Regions from separate parts of the Cytobacillus sp. FSL R5-0569 genome, predicted to be linked through region 2. Evidence: a T-box and tRNA genes for the amino acid it is inferred to sense, from the RefSeq annotation. Region 2 holds a T-box; the other holds one or more tRNA genes.
What was found. The T-box of region 2 lies ahead of MKX78_RS17155 (valine--tRNA ligase). A T-box ahead of a tRNA ligase gene usually reads a tRNA of that ligase, here a tRNA-Val.
Positions count from the first base shown of each region.

Region 1 (10,373 bases), 1.7 Mb from region 2:
TTAGCGGCCTCATTTGCCTATCTCTTCTCTTTGCACCAATGACAGAAGAAGAAGACAGAGACGTCGATAATCGTGTTATTGATGGAAGACAAGTGAGTTACTCTACAGAATTCGCTGAGGAAAATGATTTATCTGATATAAAAGAAGAAGATAGAGAAAATCGAGATCAATAAATAAAAAAGTCCGGACATATATGTTCGGGCTGTATTTATGGCGTTAACTTCTATCCTACTGGTACTACAAAAAGTAGTATCCTTAAACAAACTGTGAATAAAAACTCTCTCCCCTAATCTATTTACCACGAAGCCTTGTTTAGCGAGGCTTCCTTTATTATGTTTTTAAGTTTCTCCAATAGACCTACCTACATTCATAATTCGTCTTTATGTTTTTGGCTTAGTTCGTACCTCCATCTTCCAAAAAATCAGAATAACTTTTCTCAACACAACATGGCACCTACTACTTAATCTGAATTTCACCACACTTAAAATCCTGAACCGAGGAATTCTGCAAAGAAGGTGAGCTAGGCAAAATAGGGAATCTTTAACTTCAAATTTACCTTATCATAATTTATTTACCCACTTTTTCTTAATATAACGAAATTATCACACTAATACATATTTTGTAATGTATTTCGATTGTGTGGAATTCCTCCACAATTTAAGCTTTTGTTGACACCTATTTTGAAAGGAGAATATTTTTTATGGAACATTTTTTATCATTTATATCGTGAGCTTTGTTACTTATATTCTTATATCCAATTAAGCAGAGCTTAAAGAAACGCCTCGTTTTAAAATCGGGCCTTTATTAACTATTTTCACTCATGAATAATTTATATATTGCATACACAAACTATCTATCGTGGCCAATCCTTACATAAGGAGAAAATCATGAAACTTAATAAGATAGGGAGTGTAATTATGGGAATTTTAAGCGGAAATCCAAAAGATGAACCACTACATTATGGTGAAGTTTATGGACTATTCACTAACCTTTTTACAAACAATGGAACGATATCTGGTTATGAGACACTTATGAACCATGCTGGCGATGATGACTTAAAAAAGCTAATAGAAGAAGCTATTAAAGGGTTACGTGCTGAGAACCAACAATTAGAAGAGCTTTTAAAAAGTAACGGAATCGGGTTACCACCTGCACCACCTGCCCGCCCTAATGCAGATTTAAATGATATTCCTGTTGGTGCAAGATCCACTGACCCAGAGATCAGTGCTGCAATCTCTGCTGATACTGCAGCTGGATTAGTTGCATGTAGTCAAGCAATTGGTCAATCAATCAGAGAAGATGTCGCAATGATGTATGGTCAGTTCCATATGAATAAAGCTCAGTTTGGTGCCAAAATGTTAAAGTTAAATAAGGAAAAAGGTTGGTTAATCCCGCCTCCTTTGCACATGAGTAAAGGAACAGAATCTTAATTTATAGGCGCCTCGAAATGAGGTGCTTTTTTTACTAATTTACACCCCACTCACTTTTCGCATTTTCTTCGCAGTAAGACTTGTTTACACTCGCTATTTAACGTGGCTGATTTACCTCATTTCACTTCCTTTAAGAGTCTATAGGGGTCTTTTCTCATATCCCAGGATTAACATGACATTTTCATATGAAAATTTGCAAGAAAATGATTTTATCAAGTAATATTTTAAATACTTGTTACGGGAATTCCTGAAAATAGAACTGTAAAATGCAGTTATCCCCCCCTTCAGAACTTGGTTACGAGTTATTCAAGAGTTCTGAACTAATGAAAACATAGCAGTGAATGATATGGGAAAACCACTTGAATTTATTATAGAAAATATTGGTGAAATGGAAGCTGACATTAAAGGAATAATGAAAAGTATGTAAGCTTCACCGCACCAGTTTCAATTACCTGTTCAACCAATTGATCTAACCAAGTAGTTTCAAAATATATTACAACATATGACAACAACGAAAGGTAAATATTCAGATAAAAAAAGAGAAGCTTTCGCTTCCCTGGTTCTTATAATCCTATTTGATCAACTGCATAAGTTGCATGTTCCTGGCTAAACCCTTCATAAACTAACTGGTCAATCAACCCACTTCTAGAGAATGAAGTAAAGTCAAGATAGTTCTTACCTGCCTGAACAGCCTGTTCTTTCCAGTCAACTTCAATGTGATCTACCGCATATGTTGCTTCTTCATTACTGTAACCTTCATATTCTAACTGTTCAATTAAACCAGTTCTAGAAAAGGCTGTATAGTCTAGGTAATTCACAGCAGTTTGAATTGCGTTATGTTGTGAAAGAGATAGTTCAGGTTCTTTTTCTTCCTTCACTTCTTCTTTAGGTTCTTCCTTTGGTTCTTCTTTTTCTTCAGTAGTTTCTTCAGCCATTTCTTCTGCATCTTCTTCTTTTACTTTTTCAGTTTCTTTATCTGTCTCTTCAGTTGCTACCTCTTCAGTGCTTGCAGGTTCAGCCTTTTCAGTAGGTTGTGTAGTTTCATCATCCCCACCTGAAAAGATAGCACCAATAATACCTAGTACAAAAATTGCAATAAATCCCATGCAACCAATCTTAAAAAACTTCTTCATATTCAGTTTTCTCCTTTAAATACTAAAATTGTAAACTTACTAGTATAATAGTACCGCAACATTTTCAGTATTTCAATAGTCTACTTAAGTAATACAAAGTTGGTAAATGGTGGTTTCAGTTGAAAAATTTATTGCGTATAATTTCAACTCGCAGACCTCTAGGACATTGTACCCTACCCCACAATCTAAAAAGCTTTATCCTTATGTTTTAGCCTTCTATAATAGTTCAACATTTGTTTAATTTGACTATCAGTAAAGGCATCAATCTTTATATCTTCTGTGCCTTTCTTTATTTTTTGCAGGATTATCAGTAATGACTTCACATTCAATCATATAATATAAGAAAGCACGGACACGTTGTAATTTGGAGTTTATAGTAGTTGCATTGTTATCTTGTTTTAGAAAAGGATAAACTGTTTGACTGTGTTTACTGTTATATCTTCAACATTTAAAACATTGCGATCTAAACAAAAGTCCTCAAATTGTTTAATCATAATACGGTAACTTTCTAGATTTTTAGGAGTTACATTTTAAAAAAAGCCTATCATCAAGAAAATCCTGAACAGCAAACTTTAAAAGCATAAAAAAAGACCACCTCACAAAATATGCGAAGTGGTCTTTCAGGATTGTAGCATTTCCAGCTACGACCATAATACATTATACAGTTTACTAACAGCGTTAAACTCTTGATACAACTCAATTAATGATTCCGACTGGGTTCGAACCAGCGACCTCTACCCTGTCAAGGTAGCGCTCTCCCAGCTGAGCTACGGAATCGTTTATGTATATATTTAAGACATTTATAAATATACTATTTTAGCGTATATCTGTCAATTGATTTCACTGGTATTTGCTTAATTTCATGAAGTTTTATAATTATAGAGCTCTTTACATATAATAGAAGTGGAAAATAAACATACATACTTAATTGAGTGAATCTTTCTTCATTAAGGAAATGAAGACTTACTATATGAAGTTTCATACACTGTGTGATAATATAACCCCATATAGGATTATTATTTTAACAAAGGAGTTCTACTTTATGAATACAGCAAAAGGGACAATCACGGACTTTACTTTTAAAAGTGAGGTACTAGGGGAAGATTTAGAAATACTTGTATACTTACCGGGCAATTATTCACCGCTATATAAATATAATATTTTAATTGCTCAAGATGGCAAAGATTATTTTCAATTAGGACGAATCGGCAGAACAGCGGATGAGTTGCTTGATGCAAAAGAAATGGAAAATACAATTATCATTGGTATTCCTTATAAAAATGTACAAGACCGCCGTCGTAAATATCATCCAGATGGTGAACAAAATGCTGCTTATATCAGATTCTTGGCTCACGAGCTTGTACCTTACCTTGACGAAAAATATCCAACGTACCAAATGGGAATGGGACGAGCATTGATCGGCGACTCCTTAGGGGCGACTGTATCTCTTTTAACTGCTCTACAATACCCTAATACTTTTGGGACAGTCATTTTACAATCGCCATTAGCGAATGAAAAAGTAATGGAAGAAGTCAAATCCTTTAAAGATACACATCTGTTAAATATATATCATGTGATTGGTACGGGTGAGACAACAGTCAAAACAACTGACGGTAAGGAAGAAGATTTCCTTACACCCAATCGGGAACTTTCACAATTAATAAAGGATAAAGGCTTCCCTTATTTTTATGATGAATTTGATGGCGATCATACATGGACATATTGGCAACCAGATTTAAAACGTGCTCTCAAGCAAATGCTTTAATGAAACAGCAGTTTGGCTACTTCTTAGTCAAACTGTCTTTTTCTTCTATATACATTCGTTAGTATATGATGATTTTTGAAAATTTGTTATAATAGTAAAATAAGACAAGTTCTTTAAAATATTTTATTTTGGAGGTAGAACTATGAAATATGGAATCGTTATTTTTCCGTCAAAAAAAATTCAAGACTTGGCGAACTCTTATCGGAAAAGATATGACCCTCACTACGCATTGATTCCTCCACATGTAACATTAAAATCATTTGAAGCTACAGAAGAAGAAGTAAAACAAACAACTGATGCTTTGAATGCAATTGCAAAAGTTCAACAACCTTTTCACATGAACGTTAAAAAGGTGAGTTCATTTCAACCTGTTAATAACGTTATTTACTTAAAGATTAACCCAACAGATGAACTCGAACGACTACATGAAAAAATCAATGAACAAACAGTTGGAGAAAAATCAGAATATGCTTTTGTCCCTCATATTACAATTGGACAAAAACTTTCCGATGATGAACATTCTGATGTTTATGGTTCACTGAAAATGCTTGATGTAGAACACGAAGAAACGGTTGATCGATTCCACTTATTATATCAATTAGAAAACGGATCTTGGAGTGTACATGAAACATTCCGCCTCGGAAAGGGTTAATGAACAACATGAACGTTAAAATAGTAGAAAACGAACAAGAGCTACAGGAAGCTTATCAAGTAAGAAAAGAAGTATTTGTAGAGGAACAAAAAGTTCCATTAGAAGAAGAAATCGATCAATTTGAAGACGAAGCTACACACTTTGTACTTTATAAAGATAATGAACCTAGTGGTGCTGGGCGTTTCAGAATTGTAGATGGCTATGGTAAAGTAGAACGCATTTGTGTAAAAGAAAATGCAAGAAAAACAGGAGCCGGCAAAGAAATAATGCATGCGATCGAATCTTTTGCTATAGAAAAAGGTGTACCTGCTTTAAAACTTCACGCACAAACACATGCGATTCCCTTTTATGAACGAATAGGGTACGAAGTCATCTCTGAAGAATTTCTTGATGCAGGAATACCTCACCGAACAATGAAGAAACAAATTTAAATGCAAAAAAAGAGGTGCATTCCGCATCTCTTTTTTGTCTTCATTAACAATGTAGAAGCTAGAATTTAATAAAAATCCGATCGTCTTTTTAATCATAAAAAATGGGGAAGAGCACACAATAACAAGGTCACAGTAAATTTGTTTAAGAGGTGTGTTTCCCATGCATGAATATATACATATTACTTTCGTTCTCGTTGTTGGATTTATTGCCCTTTTCATTATGACCAAGATTCTTGGAAAGTCGCAAATATCCCAAATCACTCCTTTTGACTTTATTTCTGCCATCGTATTAGGAGAACTAGTAGGAAATGCACTTTATGATGAGAATACAGGGATAAGTCAAATGCTTTTCTCTGTTCTTCTTTGGACCATTTTGATTCTTACTACAGAAAAAATCACACAGAAGTTCAGAAGAACAAGAAAATTATTAGAAGGCGGTCCTTCCATTGTGATTCGTAAAGGAAAAATTGAATATGGGCAATTGAAAAAGAATCATTTGGACCTCAACCAGCTGCAAGAATTACTGAGGGCAAAAGATATTTTCTCTTTAAGACAATGCGAATATGCATTCTTAGAGACAAATGGTACAATTACCGCCTTGAAAAAGCCTGAATATACAACGCCAACCATTGAGGACTTGCAATTAAAATATCCGAAGATTAAGGTGCCAATTAATATCATTTTAGATGGTGAGATTGTTCATGAAAACCTAAACATTCTCGGTTGGGATGTCAAATTTCTAGATGAAAAATTAAAAAAGAAAGGTTATGAGAATGTGAAGGAAATTCTATATGCTGACTGGGAAAAAGAAGACGGGTTACATATCCAGACCTATTGAAATATTATGCGTAATAATCAACGTGTTTTCCTTTTATTCCCTGTTTACCATTTGTTTCTCTATCTTTTAGCGAAGAGGATAAATGGTTTTTTCTATTGTCCTTATATAAATGATTGGTTTCTGTTTGACCACGGGATGGATCTACCCTTTCAATATTTCTATAAGTCATTGAGCGATTTCGATTCATAAACATTCGCTCTACATATTGTTGGTATGCCGTTTGAACGGTTGAGATTGGATAAATCATTACACTGCCCCCTTTACTTTACTACTAACCCTTTTCAATTGATAACAAACATATTTATTCTTTTTTAGCGCTAAAATCTTTGTTATGATTAATTTTATGCAGTAAATTTTTTAAGTTATGAGGCTAAATGATGAAAAGTGCACGATTAATGCAAGAACTAATTCAATTACATACACTGAAACGATCAGACTATCCATTTATACATGAAGAAGGAAAACGAGGGAACCTTTATTGTACCCATTGTGGTGAAAACGTTTTATTTTATTTAGGTATTCAGGATGAACCAAAATTTTATCATAACAATGAAAAAGAGTGCGCTTATGTGGACGAAGTCATTCCGAAAGCAACAGAGAAAACGAAAGAAAAAGAAGTCAATGGCTTTCGTTTACCTCAAGGTCGATCAATTCTCGAAGAAGTGGAAAAGCCTTTTAAAACCCCTGTACGTATTAAAAATATTCCACCATTTGCAGAAAATACAGCCTCTCAAGCTAGTCCTACAGAGGGGTATCTTCGTTCACTTGAAGAGCACGGGATTTCATTTGATCATGATCAAAAAAGAGCTGTTACGTATTGTCATGGTCCGTTACTTGTTCTCGCAGGAGCAGGAAGTGGAAAAACACGCGTTTTAACAGGGAAAACGGCTTATTTATTCAATGAATATCAAGTTGATCCCCGTTCTGTTCTACTCGTTACATTTACAGCTAAGGCAGCTAACGAAATGAAACAACGGATAAAAACTTATCCATACGTTACAGCAAAGCATATTAATCAAATGGTTTGCGGAACTTTCCATAGCATTTTCTATCGTATTCTTTCTTTTCATGATCATAATAATCAAAAATGGGACCACCGTTACCTTTTAAAGAACTGGCAGAAGGAACAAATGATCAAACAATCAGCAAGGGCCCTACATATTGATGAAAAGGATTTCCCTTTTGATATGGCCTTACAGTTAATTAGCTTTTGGAAAAACTCGCTGCAATCCCCTACGGATGTAAGGGCGAATGATTCATGGGAGGAAAAGGTACTACAAATGTATCAAGCCTATGAAGAAGAGAAACAGCGATTGAATACCTTTGATTTTGATGATATGCTCAGTAGCTGTTATGAGCTATTTAAAAAAAATCCGCAAATTTTAGCACAGTATCAAAAGCGATTTAAATACATCTTAATTGATGAATTCCAAGATGTAAATAAAGTTCAATTTGAATTACTTAGAATGCTAGTACCTGAAAGTGAGCATATTTGTGCAGTAGGTGATGATGATCAATCTATATATGCTTTTAGAGGTAGTGATCCATCGTATTTAACCGAGTTTGAACAGATGTTTGATGACAGTTTTCAAATTACATTACAACAAAATTATCGCTCTAGTCACGAAATCACTGCATTTGCGAGTCAAGTTATCAAAAAAAACAAAAGAAGAAAAGCAAAAAACATGGTCGCACAATTTAAAAACGAAGCATACCCTACACTCTTCTACCCTTACGATGAAGAAGAAGAAGCTTTAATGATTTTGACAGATATTCAAGAGAGAATAAGACAAGGGCACCAACCTAATGATTTTGCCATCCTTTATCGAACGCATTCAACAAGTCGTGCACTATTTGAACGATTTACCAGGTCTAATATTCCATTTAAAATAGAACAAGATGCCGAATCATTTTATGATCGCTTTATTATCCGGACACTGCTTAGTTTTTTAAGACTTGCGATTAATGAGGAAGATGCGCAGGCTCTTAAGGATATCTTACCGGCTCTTTTTTTAACACAATCACACTTGCAAGATATGAAAGCGAATAGTATCTTACATGATTGCAGCTTACTTGAATGTTTATCTATGGTACAGAGCAAATATGCGTTTCAACAAAGCAAAGCAAAGAAAACGGTAACTACGATTAAAGCAATTAAACAACTATCACCTTTATTAGCACTTGAAAAAATCGAAAAAGAGCTACAAATACAAGATTTCATTAAGAAGCGTGGTAATGAAGGAAACAAAATGGATAAAGGTTCAGAGGATTTAAAAGAACTAAAATTAATTGCTAAGAAGTTTACTACTTTACTTGAGTTCATTGAGTATGCGGATCATATGCGTGCAAAAATCAAAGAAATGAAGCAAATAAGTAAAACGATTGAGAACGCTGTAACCTTTAGTACTATTCATAAAGCCAAAGGGTTAGAGTATCCCTTTGTCTATATTTTAAGTGTAGTCGATGGCAGCCTTCCCCACGATTATGCCCTTGAAGAATATCGTACAGGAACAGAGCAGAGTTTAGAAGAAGAACGAAGACTATTATATGTAGCAATGACTAGAGCCAAGGAACAGTTACATTTATCACTTTTGCAGCATAGAAAAGGAAAAAAAGCCTATCCATCACGCTTTCTTCCCCATATCAAAAATAAAATATATAGTAAATAAAAAAACCTGCGTGTGTATCATCTCACGCAGGCAATCAATCGTTCGATAAAAAATTCTTGTCAGACTCTCATTATTTTTTATTAATCATTTTGTTTATTGTATTAAAGTCTAAAGACTTACCTTCTTTTACAATAGAATCGACAATTTTGTCTTCCATTTCTTGAGATACTGGTTTGTTGGCGATTTGCGACACCCTGCGAATGACGCCACGAACCGTGTCTTCATCTTTAAAATTCGCATTTTGTAACGAGCCCGCTAATTCAAATACATCCTTCATATTCACGCCTGTTTTTTTCTCGATATTCTTAAAAAAATGATTATCCATCCGCTACCTCACGCTCCTTCTTGAACTCCATTTATCTTATGTCGCCCAATTAAAAACGTGATAAAAATTTCTTTCAGAAAATTTATAACTATAAAAAAGAAGAGATGCTATTATTACACATCTCTCCAAAGAATAAAAGACAATTAGCAGAAACTAGCACCGACAATGACTAATAAAATGAAGAGGACAACGATTAAAACGAAAGTACCTCCAGCATAGCCACCGCCACCGCCGTAACCGTAGCCGCCGCCATAACCGCCACAACCACAATTGCCGCCATAGCCTCCAAAGCCCATATAAATTCACCTCACTAATGTATTTGTCCTTATACATTATGTATGGTTATATGAGAATGTTTGGGCATGTACCCGCTTGGCCCTTAATTCATTGAAATCAGGCTTATCCTTTTGGTTTGAAAATAAGGGCGCCAATAAAAGCAAACAGGATGGCGGATGAAATACCTGAGCTCGTAACTTCAAACATCCCTGTTAGTACGCCAATTAATCCATGTTGCTCTGCTTCTTGTAAAGCTCCGTGCACAAGTGAGTTACCGAAACTCGTTATGGGTACAGATGCACCAGCACCAGCAAAATCCAATAATGGCTCGTAAAGTCCTACCCCATCCAATATCGCTCCTAACACGACAAGCGCACTCAAAGTATGACCTGGTGTCAGTTTAAATACATCAAAACAAATTTGACCAATCACACAAAATAAGCCTCCAACAACAAAAGCCCAAAAAAACATTGGTAGCATATATTCATCCTCCTAACTTTATGGCATTTCAATCGCCACTGCATGTGCAATACATGGAATTGATTCATTTTGTTGTACTGTAAGTGGCGATAATAAGGCTCCTGTAGCGACCATTAAGATCTTTTTTAGCTCTCCTCTTTTCATTCTATTTAAGAGGTGACCATATAAAACGGATGCAGAACAACCTGCACCGCTTCCACCTGATTGCACGGGCTGATCTTCTTTATAAATGAGTATGCCACAATCTTGGAACTGTTCATCTGGAATAATAAGCCCCTTATTCTTTAATAATTCCAATGCAGTTACACGACCAATTTTTCCTAAGTCTCCAGTAACAATTAAGTCATAATAAGAGGGTTCTATTTGCATATCTT
Region 1 covers NZ_JBBOWW010000001.1:1,625,697-1,636,069, reverse strand. The annotation lists gene MKX78_RS08465 (DUF378 domain-containing protein) at 1-173, shown strand, start outside; gene MKX78_RS08460 (DUF3231 family protein) at 918-1,430, shown strand; gene MKX78_RS08455 (Ltp family lipoprotein) at 1,994-2,563, opposite strand; tRNA gene MKX78_RS08450 (tRNA-Val) at 3,268-3,340, opposite strand; gene MKX78_RS08445 (alpha/beta hydrolase) at 3,606-4,328, shown strand; gene MKX78_RS08440 (YjcG family protein) at 4,471-4,980, shown strand; gene MKX78_RS08435 (GNAT family N-acetyltransferase) at 4,989-5,411, shown strand; gene MKX78_RS08430 (DUF421 domain-containing protein) at 5,572-6,249, shown strand; gene MKX78_RS08425 (hypothetical protein) at 6,254-6,496, opposite strand; gene MKX78_RS08420 (ATP-dependent helicase) at 6,627-8,918, shown strand; gene MKX78_RS08415 (stage VI sporulation protein F) at 8,989-9,243, opposite strand; gene MKX78_RS08410 (YjcZ family sporulation protein) at 9,387-9,539, opposite strand; gene spoVAE (stage V sporulation protein AE) at 9,643-9,999, opposite strand; gene spoVAD (stage V sporulation protein AD) at 10,018-10,373, opposite strand, start outside.
Region 1: it has a tRNA-Val gene. The T-box ahead of MKX78_RS17155 (valine--tRNA ligase) is inferred to sense a tRNA for this amino acid. The anticodon was not compared.

Region 2 (10,373 bases):
GTAACGGTTTCCCTACATTCAAGGCAGACTTTGCGTACCAATCTTTGAGCAACCACACCATTTAATGCTGAGCTCACTAGGAAAGGTTCAATTCCCATATCGATTAACCTCATCACCGTTGACACACTATCATTTGTATGGAGAGTACTTAAAACGAGATGCCCTGTTAAAGCTGCCCTTATAGCGACTTGAGCTGTTTCTTGATCTCTTATTTCACCGATCATGATGATATTTGGGTCTTGCCTTAATATAGATCTCAATCCACTAGCAAAGGTCATCCCCACTTGCTTATGAACTTGTAGCTGATTGATTCCTTTTAGAATTTGTTCAACAGGGTCTTCAATCGTAATAATATTGACTTCTTCTTTATTCATTTCATGCAAGGCGGCATATAAGGTAGATGTTTTTCCGGCACCAGTTGGTCCTGTAATTAGTACAATACCTGCCGGTTGCTGAATCATCTGCCTTATTTGTATTAAATATTCTTTTTGAAAGCCAAGATGTTCAAACTTCATAAGCCGCTCTTGCCGATCTAATATTCTTAATACCGCTTTTTCCCCATGAACCGTCGGAATAATAGACACCCTTATATCGACCGTGCGATAATCAATTGGTATTTTGACACGTCCGTCTTGTGCTATTCTTTGCTCGGTTGTATCCATCTCTGCCATGATTTTAATTCTTGAAAATAGTTCATTTTGGATTGATTTCGGTAATTCCCTCTCTCGACGTAATAACCCATCAACGCGAAAGCGAATAACAACACTGCTTTCTTGTGCATCTATATGAATATCACTAGCCTTCATGGCAATGGCACTACTTAATAATTGATCTATTAACTGGATAATCGGTGCATTCCTTCTACTTCGTTGCTTTCCTTGCCTTTCATTCCCAGTTGCCACTTCTTCTTTAGGTTCATCTCGATAAGAGCGATGGATCGTACGAACAATATCATCTTTAGCAGCAATGGCTGGATGAATTTTATACCCTGTTGTTAATCGAAGATCATCAATTGTATAGTAATCTAGTGGGTCCGCCATCGCCACGAGGAGATGGTCACCCTCAAGCTTTAAAGGAATGACAAGATTTCTCTTCGCCACTTCCATTGAGATAAATTGCAAAATTGAGGGATTGATTGGATAAGCCGTTAAGTCCACATGAGGAATGCCCAATTGCCATTCGAGCGCTTGAATGAGTTGTTTCTCCGTTATTAATTCGCTTTGTAGTAAGGCATCCCCGAGCTTTTGACTCTTGTTCTTTTCCCGTAATACCTTCTCTAATGCTTCATGGGTGATAACACCGGCATCTATTAATAATTCACCTAATTTTTTGCGCAAGAGATTTCCTCCTTTATTTCTCCATTTTTTCGCCCTCTATCCCCCATAAATCATCACGCGGTTCACTTTCTTCATTAGAATCCTTTGTTACTTTTTTGTTCTCTTCATCTTCCCTACCGTCACCTCTCCATTCAATTGTAGATATGGGGGGATAATAATCTTTCAATCTAGCAAATGTCTCTATAAACATACCTTTTCGCTTCTGGCGCTCAATGACAACCCGTATACCTACGGCACCCTCTTCAATCATTTTCACACCGTCTTCTAACCCTTCTTGGTTATATACCTTTGTCAGTGGCTCAATTTGCTCCGTCTCTTTTATTACGGCTTCATAATCATAAATAAATGGTGGCCCCATTAAAGTAAAATACATCCTCCCCCTGTTCTCTTCTATTTTGATTGTATAATTGACAGTATTAGGGTTGTAGAATTTGAAATCATGTTGTCTTTTTTTGTCCACGTAAGCTTCATATCCTGCCTCAGTAAAGCTTGGCTGCTTATTTTGAATGTATCTTTCTTCAATGGAAAAATTCGTATGTAAGGTAAGTTGATAAATGCCTGTTGCTATTATATGTAGATCATTTTCCTCACCGAATTGATCTAACACAGAGAAAAGGGAACGATTATCGATAGCAATGGATTGGGTATAGCCACTCCAATCAGCATCTACTTGTAGTACAACTTGAGCGAGTGGTTCTTGTACAAGTGTTACAGGTAAGTATTCCTCTATTTGCACATTATAGGATGTTTCTAATCTACTAACTTTATCTACAATGTCCTCATAGATTTTATTCATTTCTTCTTCATTCAACGTCAATTGTGAAAATAATTCTTCTACACGCTCATAAAATAATTGCTTATCATATTCAACAAAAAGTGGATTATTTGTTCCTTCTGTTAGTTCTTCAACAGTATCCTCCACGTTAAAGCGAAATAATTGCGGGTCAAGTATCCATTCTTCATCAAGGTAGGCAACCTTTATTTGTGCTTTATTTCGCCATTGTTCTATTTTTTGCAGTAACTTACTTTTTATTTCTCCTTCACTTAAACCTTTAATGACCACATCTGCCACTTTCGTTTTGCTTGAATGAATAGAAGGAGGAGTGGCATGAGCAACATACTGCCAAACGATGATGAGCAGAAGAATTAGTACAATACTTGTTAGAATTATTCTTGCTTTCATTTTTCTTCACCTTCATGTACGAATGCCATTGCAGATCCGCACTTATTTTTATAAATAGGGATTATACCTAACCCTTCTATATCCAATGCATTGTCACATTTACAAGCACTCGTCTCATCCTCTATCTCAACCCAAGATGTATCTGTAGCGAAAACCACACAGTGATGGTCAGATAGCGCGATCGCCTTGTTCCCTTCTTGGGTAGCAAATAGGGTTACTCCTACTTCAATCAAACGACGATGTTGGATATCAAATTGACTTTGTGTGATTTGTTTGGTTGATTGAAGGACACCTAACAAAAGCGGTGGGATGATAATAAATAGCAACAATATAAGCAAGAGAACAGTAACAAGTGCATACCCCTTTTCGCCATTTTCCTTTACTCGCACCTTGAACCCTCACCTTCAAGTTGTGATATACCATAGAGTTCCTCTAAAGGCTCATCTCCTTCCTTTCCAGTAGAGACAGTAACCTTCAGTATTGCTTTTTCTTCTACCATCTTCTGAATCACCTTAATAACATATTCTTGGTCGTTTATATCAACAGTTTCTTGACCGCACTTTCCCTCTATTAATGCTTTCTCTGCTAGTTGTAATGCAGTAAAATCATTCTCCGCTCTTGTTATTTGTCCGTTTGCATTGATAAAGACAGAAATAAACGCAGTAAGTACAATCGTGATTAACAAAAGAGAAACAATGACTTCAATGAGTGTTAACCCCTTTTGTTTTTTTAATAGTTTAAAAATTCCTCATTCACCTCCAGGTAATTATTATGTAAAATAAAGGTATGAAGGGGGTATAAAGAAATGGGTCAATATAACTATAAAAATAACATAGGTATGACATTAATTGAAGTACTAGCGACCATTGCTATCCTTTCAATTATTAGTTCTGTCATTTATGGTACTTTTATTTCAATAGAGAAAACAAAAAGTAAGACTTTTACTTCTGTCAATTTAAGGCAAGAATCTAACCTCATTATGGCTTATTTAAGAGACTTACATCAAGTAAAATATGCAACAACGCCACAATATTCTTTATCGCTACCTTCTTTACTATTAAGAAATGATATTCACTTCAAAGACATCTCGATTAAACCTGCTAATCAAAGCACAGCAGATCCTTATTGTAGTTATCATGAAGATGATGTGAAACCTCTTGAGGATTGCCTCATTTCTAGTGATGTTATTGATGTTCAATTCACTCTTGCAGGCGGAGAAGATACTTTCGGTGTTCATACAAAAATAAACAAACTGCTGATAGGAGATAAAGAGGACGATTCCGGAAACGTGGAGAATCCCGGCGACGGAGAAGATAATGGCGAGGACCCTGATGAAGGAGAGAATTCTACTTGCTCTGACAGCTTTTATCAATGTATGATAGAAAGTCAACTATTTCTCCATGGTTCCTCATTTGCCTTTCATGGTAACCGAATCAATGGTAGCGATGCCACCATATATATTGGAGATTCATTAAAAACTGCCCAGATCAATGGCGGCGCCTTAAGTAGTGTTTCTAATCTATTTATAGATGGAGATGTAAATTTACAAGGAGGTAGTGCAGGGTTAGGATCAGCTTCTAAGCCAGGGCAAGTTTGTATTAACGGCGACTTTTCAGCCTCAGGTGGACGTTCTATTTATGGTCATACCGTTGTGAATGGAAGGGCCAATATTAAGGATACGACTTTTTATCAACCTTTAACAATAATGAAGGATGCAGTGTTACCTGGAGGAACATATAAAGATAACGTACATATTGGTGGTGACACATACATCAAAGATGCTTACTTTGAGAAGGCGCTTTTTTCTCATCAAGACTTGACGGTTGATTGGACTCCATCCTTTTCTCCTTCCGCTTTAGCAACATATGTTGGAGAATTGTATCATCCGAATAATATAGATTTATCCGCTTATCAAAAAGGATCATCTTTAGAAAAGTTAACGAGTTGTAGCATCCCTTCTTACCCTCTTCTTAAAACCAAACCAGCAGGATGGTATGAAGCAAATGGCTATGGTTCCTCAGTAAAAAGTGAAAATATGAAATTATTTGGCGAAGATATTACCATTTCTCCATATCTTGACGAAAAATACCGTTATATAAACTCCTTTTCAAAAGCAGTAATTATTGCTACCGGTGATGTATATATCGGTTCACAAAGTCAATGGATTGAACGATTTAGCGGAGTTGTATTTGCTCCATATGGAAGTGTAACCTTTTATGGAGGAGAATTTAATGGCAGTATCATTGCTAAAAATGGCGTTTACCTTATGAGTGGGGGAACAACAGTGAACTATATCCCGATTAGTGATTTTTTTGCTCAAGAAAAGGATTTCCCTCTTGAATAAGACACATAATGAGAAAACGCCAATTGCTCTATTCATGTTGGTCAACTAAAAAGTAAAGGGCGATTCTAAAAGTATTTGACGCCCTTTACTTATACGGCTACAAGCAATATCCATCGTAACCAATCATTATTGATGAGCAAAAAAACGCTTTACTTCGGAAATAAAGTATAGGGAACCTGTAATCACTAAAACATCATTTTCACGCATCATTTCCTTCGTTTCTTTTATTGCTTCTTGCCAATCAGCTGTAACTAAATGATGATTCTTTTGACTGATTGCAGACAGTTCCTCAGCTGTTGCCGCACGAGGGAAATCAAACCCTACAAAAGTAATCGCTTTCGCACAATCCTCCATTCTTTGAATCATGCCTTGCAGTGGTTTGTCCTTTAATGCTGCAAAAATAAAATAAATATCACGATCTTGATAGCGCTTTTCTAATTCGTCACAAACAGCAGCCATTCCTTCTTCATTATGTGCTCCGTCTAAAATCGTTAGTGGTGCTGTTGCCACGCGCTCAAAACGACCAGGCCAATACATTTTTTTCAAGCCTCTCTCTATGCTTACTTCTGAAATCACAAAGGAAAAATATTGATTCAGAAAATCGACCGCCATCAACGCCAAGCTAGCATTTTCTACTTGATGAACACCTGACATCGATATTTCTAAATAGTCTCTTTGCCTAAATGTATTCTGAAAAGAAAAGGCCTCACCTACTTCTGTCGATACGATATGCTCCGCTTGGAATTGCTTATTTGCTTGATAAACTTTTGCATGTTTTTCTTTTGCTGTCTTTTCGATAACAGCCACTGCCTCATCTTGCTTAACACCAGTAATAATTGGTGTTCCAGGCTTTATAATCCCAGCTTTTTCAGAGGCAATCTTCTCAATCGTATCACCTAATATCGCTGTGTGATCAAGACCGATATTTGTAATGATAGATAATAGGGGATGAAGGACATTTGTTGAATCTAGTCTGCCACCTAATCCTACTTCAAACAAAGCAATATCAACCGGTTCAATATGGGCAAAATAATGAATCGCCATTGTTGTTATAATTTCAAATTCAGATGGCTCTCCTAGTTCTGATCCTTCGAGCTCTACTGCAAGTGGATAAATATCATTCACTAGCTGGACAATATCTTTATCAGAAATCGGCTTGCCGCCTAATGTAATCCGTTCATTGAATTGCTCTATATATGGAGAAGTAAATGTACCTACCATAATCCCCTCTGCTTCAAGGATCGAGTGGATATAAGCAAGTGTCGAACCTTTACCGTTCGTTCCCCCTATATGTATAACCTTCAGTCTTCTTTCTGGATGATTCAACTTTTCCATCATCCATTCCATCCTTTGTAATCCTGGTTTGATCCCAAGACGAAGACGAGAATGAATCCAACCAATTGCTTCTTCATATGTTGTAAACATTTCTATCTGCCACCTTTATTAATATAACCATTATAAGAGGAGACGATATTTCGCCTCCTCTCCTATTATACCTTATTCACCTTTTAATTCGTTCATTCTTGCTTCAACTGCTGAACGTTTTTCGCTATAATCTTGTTCTTTCGCTTTTTCTTCAGAGATTACTTTTTCAGGTGCTTTCTTAATAAAACCTTCATTGCTTAATTTTTTCTGAACACGTTCCACTTCTTTATTTAACTTATCCCATTCTTTTTGTAGACGAGCAATTTCTTCATCAATATTAATTAAACCTGCTAATGGCAGAATAATTTCTGCTCCAGTAACAATTGCTGTCATCGCTTTATCAGGTGCTTTTGCATCAATCGCAATAGTTAATTGCTCAGGGTTACAGAAGCGTTCAATATAACCAACATTTTTACTTAAAACCTTCTGTACATTTTCATCTTTTGTTTTGATGAGCATATCAATCTTCTTACTCAATGGTGTGTTTACCTCTGCACGAATATTACGTACAGAACGAATAATTTCCACAAGCAGTTTCATTTCTTCTGCTGCTACTTTATCGGAAAGCTCTTCATTCACAGTCGGCCAAGAGGCAACTGTAATCGATTCTCCTTTATGAGGGAGGTTTTGCCAGATTTCCTCTGTAATAAACGGCATGAATGGATGCAATAATCTCATTGTTTGGTCTAATACATAAGCGAGAACAGATCTTGTTGTCTGTTTAGCCGCTTCATCTTCACCGTATAATGGCAGTTTTGCCATTTCAATATACCAGTCACAGAAATCATCCCAAATGAAGTTATAGAGGATTCTGCCCACTTCACCAAACTCATAACGATCGGACAACCTTGTTACCGTTTCAATTGTTTCATTTAAGCGCGTTAAAATCCATTTATCTGCAACCGATTTTTCACCGGTTAAATCAATTTCATCATAAGTTAATCCATTCATGTTCATTAAGGCAAATCGAGAAGCGTTCCATATTTTATTGGCAAAATTCCACGTAGATTCTACTTTTTCAAAGCTGAAACGCAAATCCTGACCTGGTGAGCTTCCTGTTGATAAGAAATAGCGCAAAGAGTCTGCACCATATTTCTCAATAACATCCATTGGATCAACACCATTACCTAGTGACTTACTCATCTTACGACCTTCCGCATCACGAACCAATCCGTGAATAAGTACATCTTTAAATGGACGGCCACCAGTAAATTCAATACCTTGGAAAATCATTCTAGATACCCAGAAGAAAATGATATCATAGCCTGTTACTAACGCATCAGTCGGATAATAGCGTTTAAAATCAGCACTTTCTTCATTCGGCCAACCTAATGTAGAGAATGGCCATAACGCTGATGAAAACCATGTATCAAGCACATCTTCATCTTGTTTCCAGTTCTCACTATCACTCGGTGCTTCTGTTCCTACATATACTTCACCTGTTTCCTTATGATACCAAGCTGGGATGCGATGGCCCCACCAAAGTTGACGAGAAATACACCAGTCACGAATATTTTCCATCCAGCGTAAATACGTATTTTCAAAACGATCTGGAACGAAGTTGACTTTATCTTCACCCTTTTGTAACTCAACAGACGCATCCGCAAGTGGTTGCATTTTTACAAACCATTGGGTAGACAAATAAGGTTCTACAACTGCTCCACTACGTTCTGAATGACCAACAGAATGAAGATGCTCTTCGATTTCAAAAAGAATACCTTCTTCTTGCAAATCTTTAACGATTTGTTTACGACATTCGAAACGATTTAGCCCTTGATATTTGCCAGCATTCTCATTCATTGACCCGTCTTCATTCATTACTAGAATTCTTGTTAGGTTATGACGATTACCAATTTCAAAGTCATTTGGGTCATGAGCTGGTGTAATTTTTACTGCTCCTGAACCAAATTCCATGTCAACATAATCATCTGCAACAATCGGAATTTCTCTTCCAGTAATAGGTAGTTTCACCGTTTTACCAATCAAGTGTTGATAACGCTCATCTTTAGGGTGAACGGCAACCGCTGTATCACCTAACATCGTTTCAGGTCTTGTTGTCGCAATTTCAATATGACCACTACCATCTGTTAATGGATAGCGCATATGATAGAACGCCCCTTGAACATCTTTATGGATCACTTCTATATCTGATAAAGCTGTTTGAGTAGAAGGGTCCCAGTTAATAATATACTCGCCTCTATAAATCAAACCTTTATTGTATAAAGCAACGAAAACTTCTTGTACAGCATCTGATAACCCTTCGTCTAGTGTAAAGCGTTCACGGTTATAATCTAGACCGAGACCAAGCTTAGACCATTGTTGTCTAATATGTCCTTTATATTCATTCGTCCATTTCCACGTTTCCTCTACAAACGCTTCACGACCAAGATCATAACGACTTTTTCCTTCTTCGCGCAGTTTTTGTTCAACTTTTGCTTGAGTAGCAATACCTGCATGGTCCATACCAGGTAACCACAAAACATCATACCCTTGCATGCGCTTCATTCTCGTCAAAATATCTTGAAGCGTTGTATCCCATGCATGACCAAGATGCAACCTTCCCGTTACATTTGGTGGCGGTATCACAATTGTATAAGGTTTTTTCTCCGGATCATCTTTTGCCTCAAAATATTTTCCTTTTAACCACCAATCATAACGACCTTGTTCAATAGACTGAGGGTCATATTTTGTTGGCATCGTGATATTATTCTCTTCCATCGCCTATTCATCCTTTCTCACATTCGCTTATCGTTAACAATCAAACAAAAGCAAAATAAAAAACTCCACTCGTCACAAAAAGGACGAATGGAGTTGCTTCCGCGGTACCACCTTTTTTTCAATTACCATAAACTTTAGTAATTGACTCTCGAATGGATAACGGCGTTCCCGTCTTTCGCTAATAATAGAACTACGTTCACGAAAGAAGCTCCAGGGCGACCTTCCAATGGGTTCGCTTAGAAAATCTCACAGCAATTGATTTTCCTCTCTTAAAGCAAAGCGCCAATGTACTCTTCCCTATCAAAGCTTTTCATTTGTTTGAATATAAAGTAATACTACCTAAAAATAGTCACTATAGTCAATAAGGATGACCAATTTTTTTTATTATATACATGATAATAAAAAAAGGGAACAAACCTGTAAAAAAAATTGCTCATATTTTGAGCCTGCCTATGTATGAGGGAATATGCGCAGGATGAGGATGCAAAAGAGAAATCCACTACCTAAATGTAAACTTTCGAGGAGGGGTAGAAAGGTATACCCTAAGATATAAAACTTGCTTTTACTGAGTGAGTTTGTTTACCATTTGGATTCTCTTAAAATGAATATAGGAGCCCAGGTTTTATCCATTTTGGGCTCCTTCTTGTTCTGCATTCGCCTTCTCAGCTGCTTCTTGTGCTTGTTTTTTCTGACGCTCAATTTCATCAATCCTCATAGCCACATATTCCGTATTTTTTAATAACCAAAATTGCCTTTGTATATGCTCTACATGCTTTCTTTCATTCTTTTTTGACTTACCATTATGATATTTTTCTGCTGCGCGAATGACAGGCCCTGGATGAGCAAAATAACTTTGAAATAACAGCATTTCATCTTCTCTAAACGGATAATGCTTAAAATAAGTGTAAATCCAATCGACAGCATCGTCCGCACGCTTCGGAAAGGTTTTTAATGACCTTGATAAGAACGGAAGAAGATCATGCATAGGTGAACTTCTCTTCGCTTCTTCAAAATTCAAAAAATAGCCATATCCGCGCTCATCATACAAGAAATGTTCGGTAGAAATTTTTCCATGTATAACAGCTGTACGAACTTTTTCCTCTTCCTTCGTTTTTTCGTACCAATCCTTTAATTTCTTCGTTGAGAAAGTTAAAGCTTGAGCGATATCATTATAATATTGTGTAAACATCAATTCATAAGGAGATAAATATTCCCTAGATTCACATGTTTCAATAAAACCATCCAAAAATTCACTCTGCTTTTCCCATTCTAGTAACGTATTTTCATAATGCTCTTCACGTTCTTCTTTGGAGACTTCCACTTCTTTCGTACTTAAGACATGCAAGCGAGCAAGTTCTCTAAACAT
Region 2 covers NZ_JBBOWW010000001.1:3,369,521-3,379,893, forward strand. The annotation lists gene MKX78_RS17125 (GspE/PulE family protein) at 1-1,337, opposite strand, end outside; gene MKX78_RS17130 (hypothetical protein) at 1,351-2,520, opposite strand; gene MKX78_RS17135 (hypothetical protein) at 2,517-2,909, opposite strand; gene MKX78_RS17140 (type IV pilus modification PilV family protein) at 2,900-3,265, opposite strand; gene MKX78_RS17145 (PilW family protein) at 3,326-4,864, shown strand; gene MKX78_RS17150 (bifunctional folylpolyglutamate synthase/dihydrofolate synthase) at 4,991-6,289, opposite strand; gene MKX78_RS17155 (valine--tRNA ligase) at 6,362-9,007, opposite strand; T-box leader at 9,084-9,320, opposite strand; gene ysxE (spore coat protein YsxE) at 9,630-10,373, opposite strand, start outside.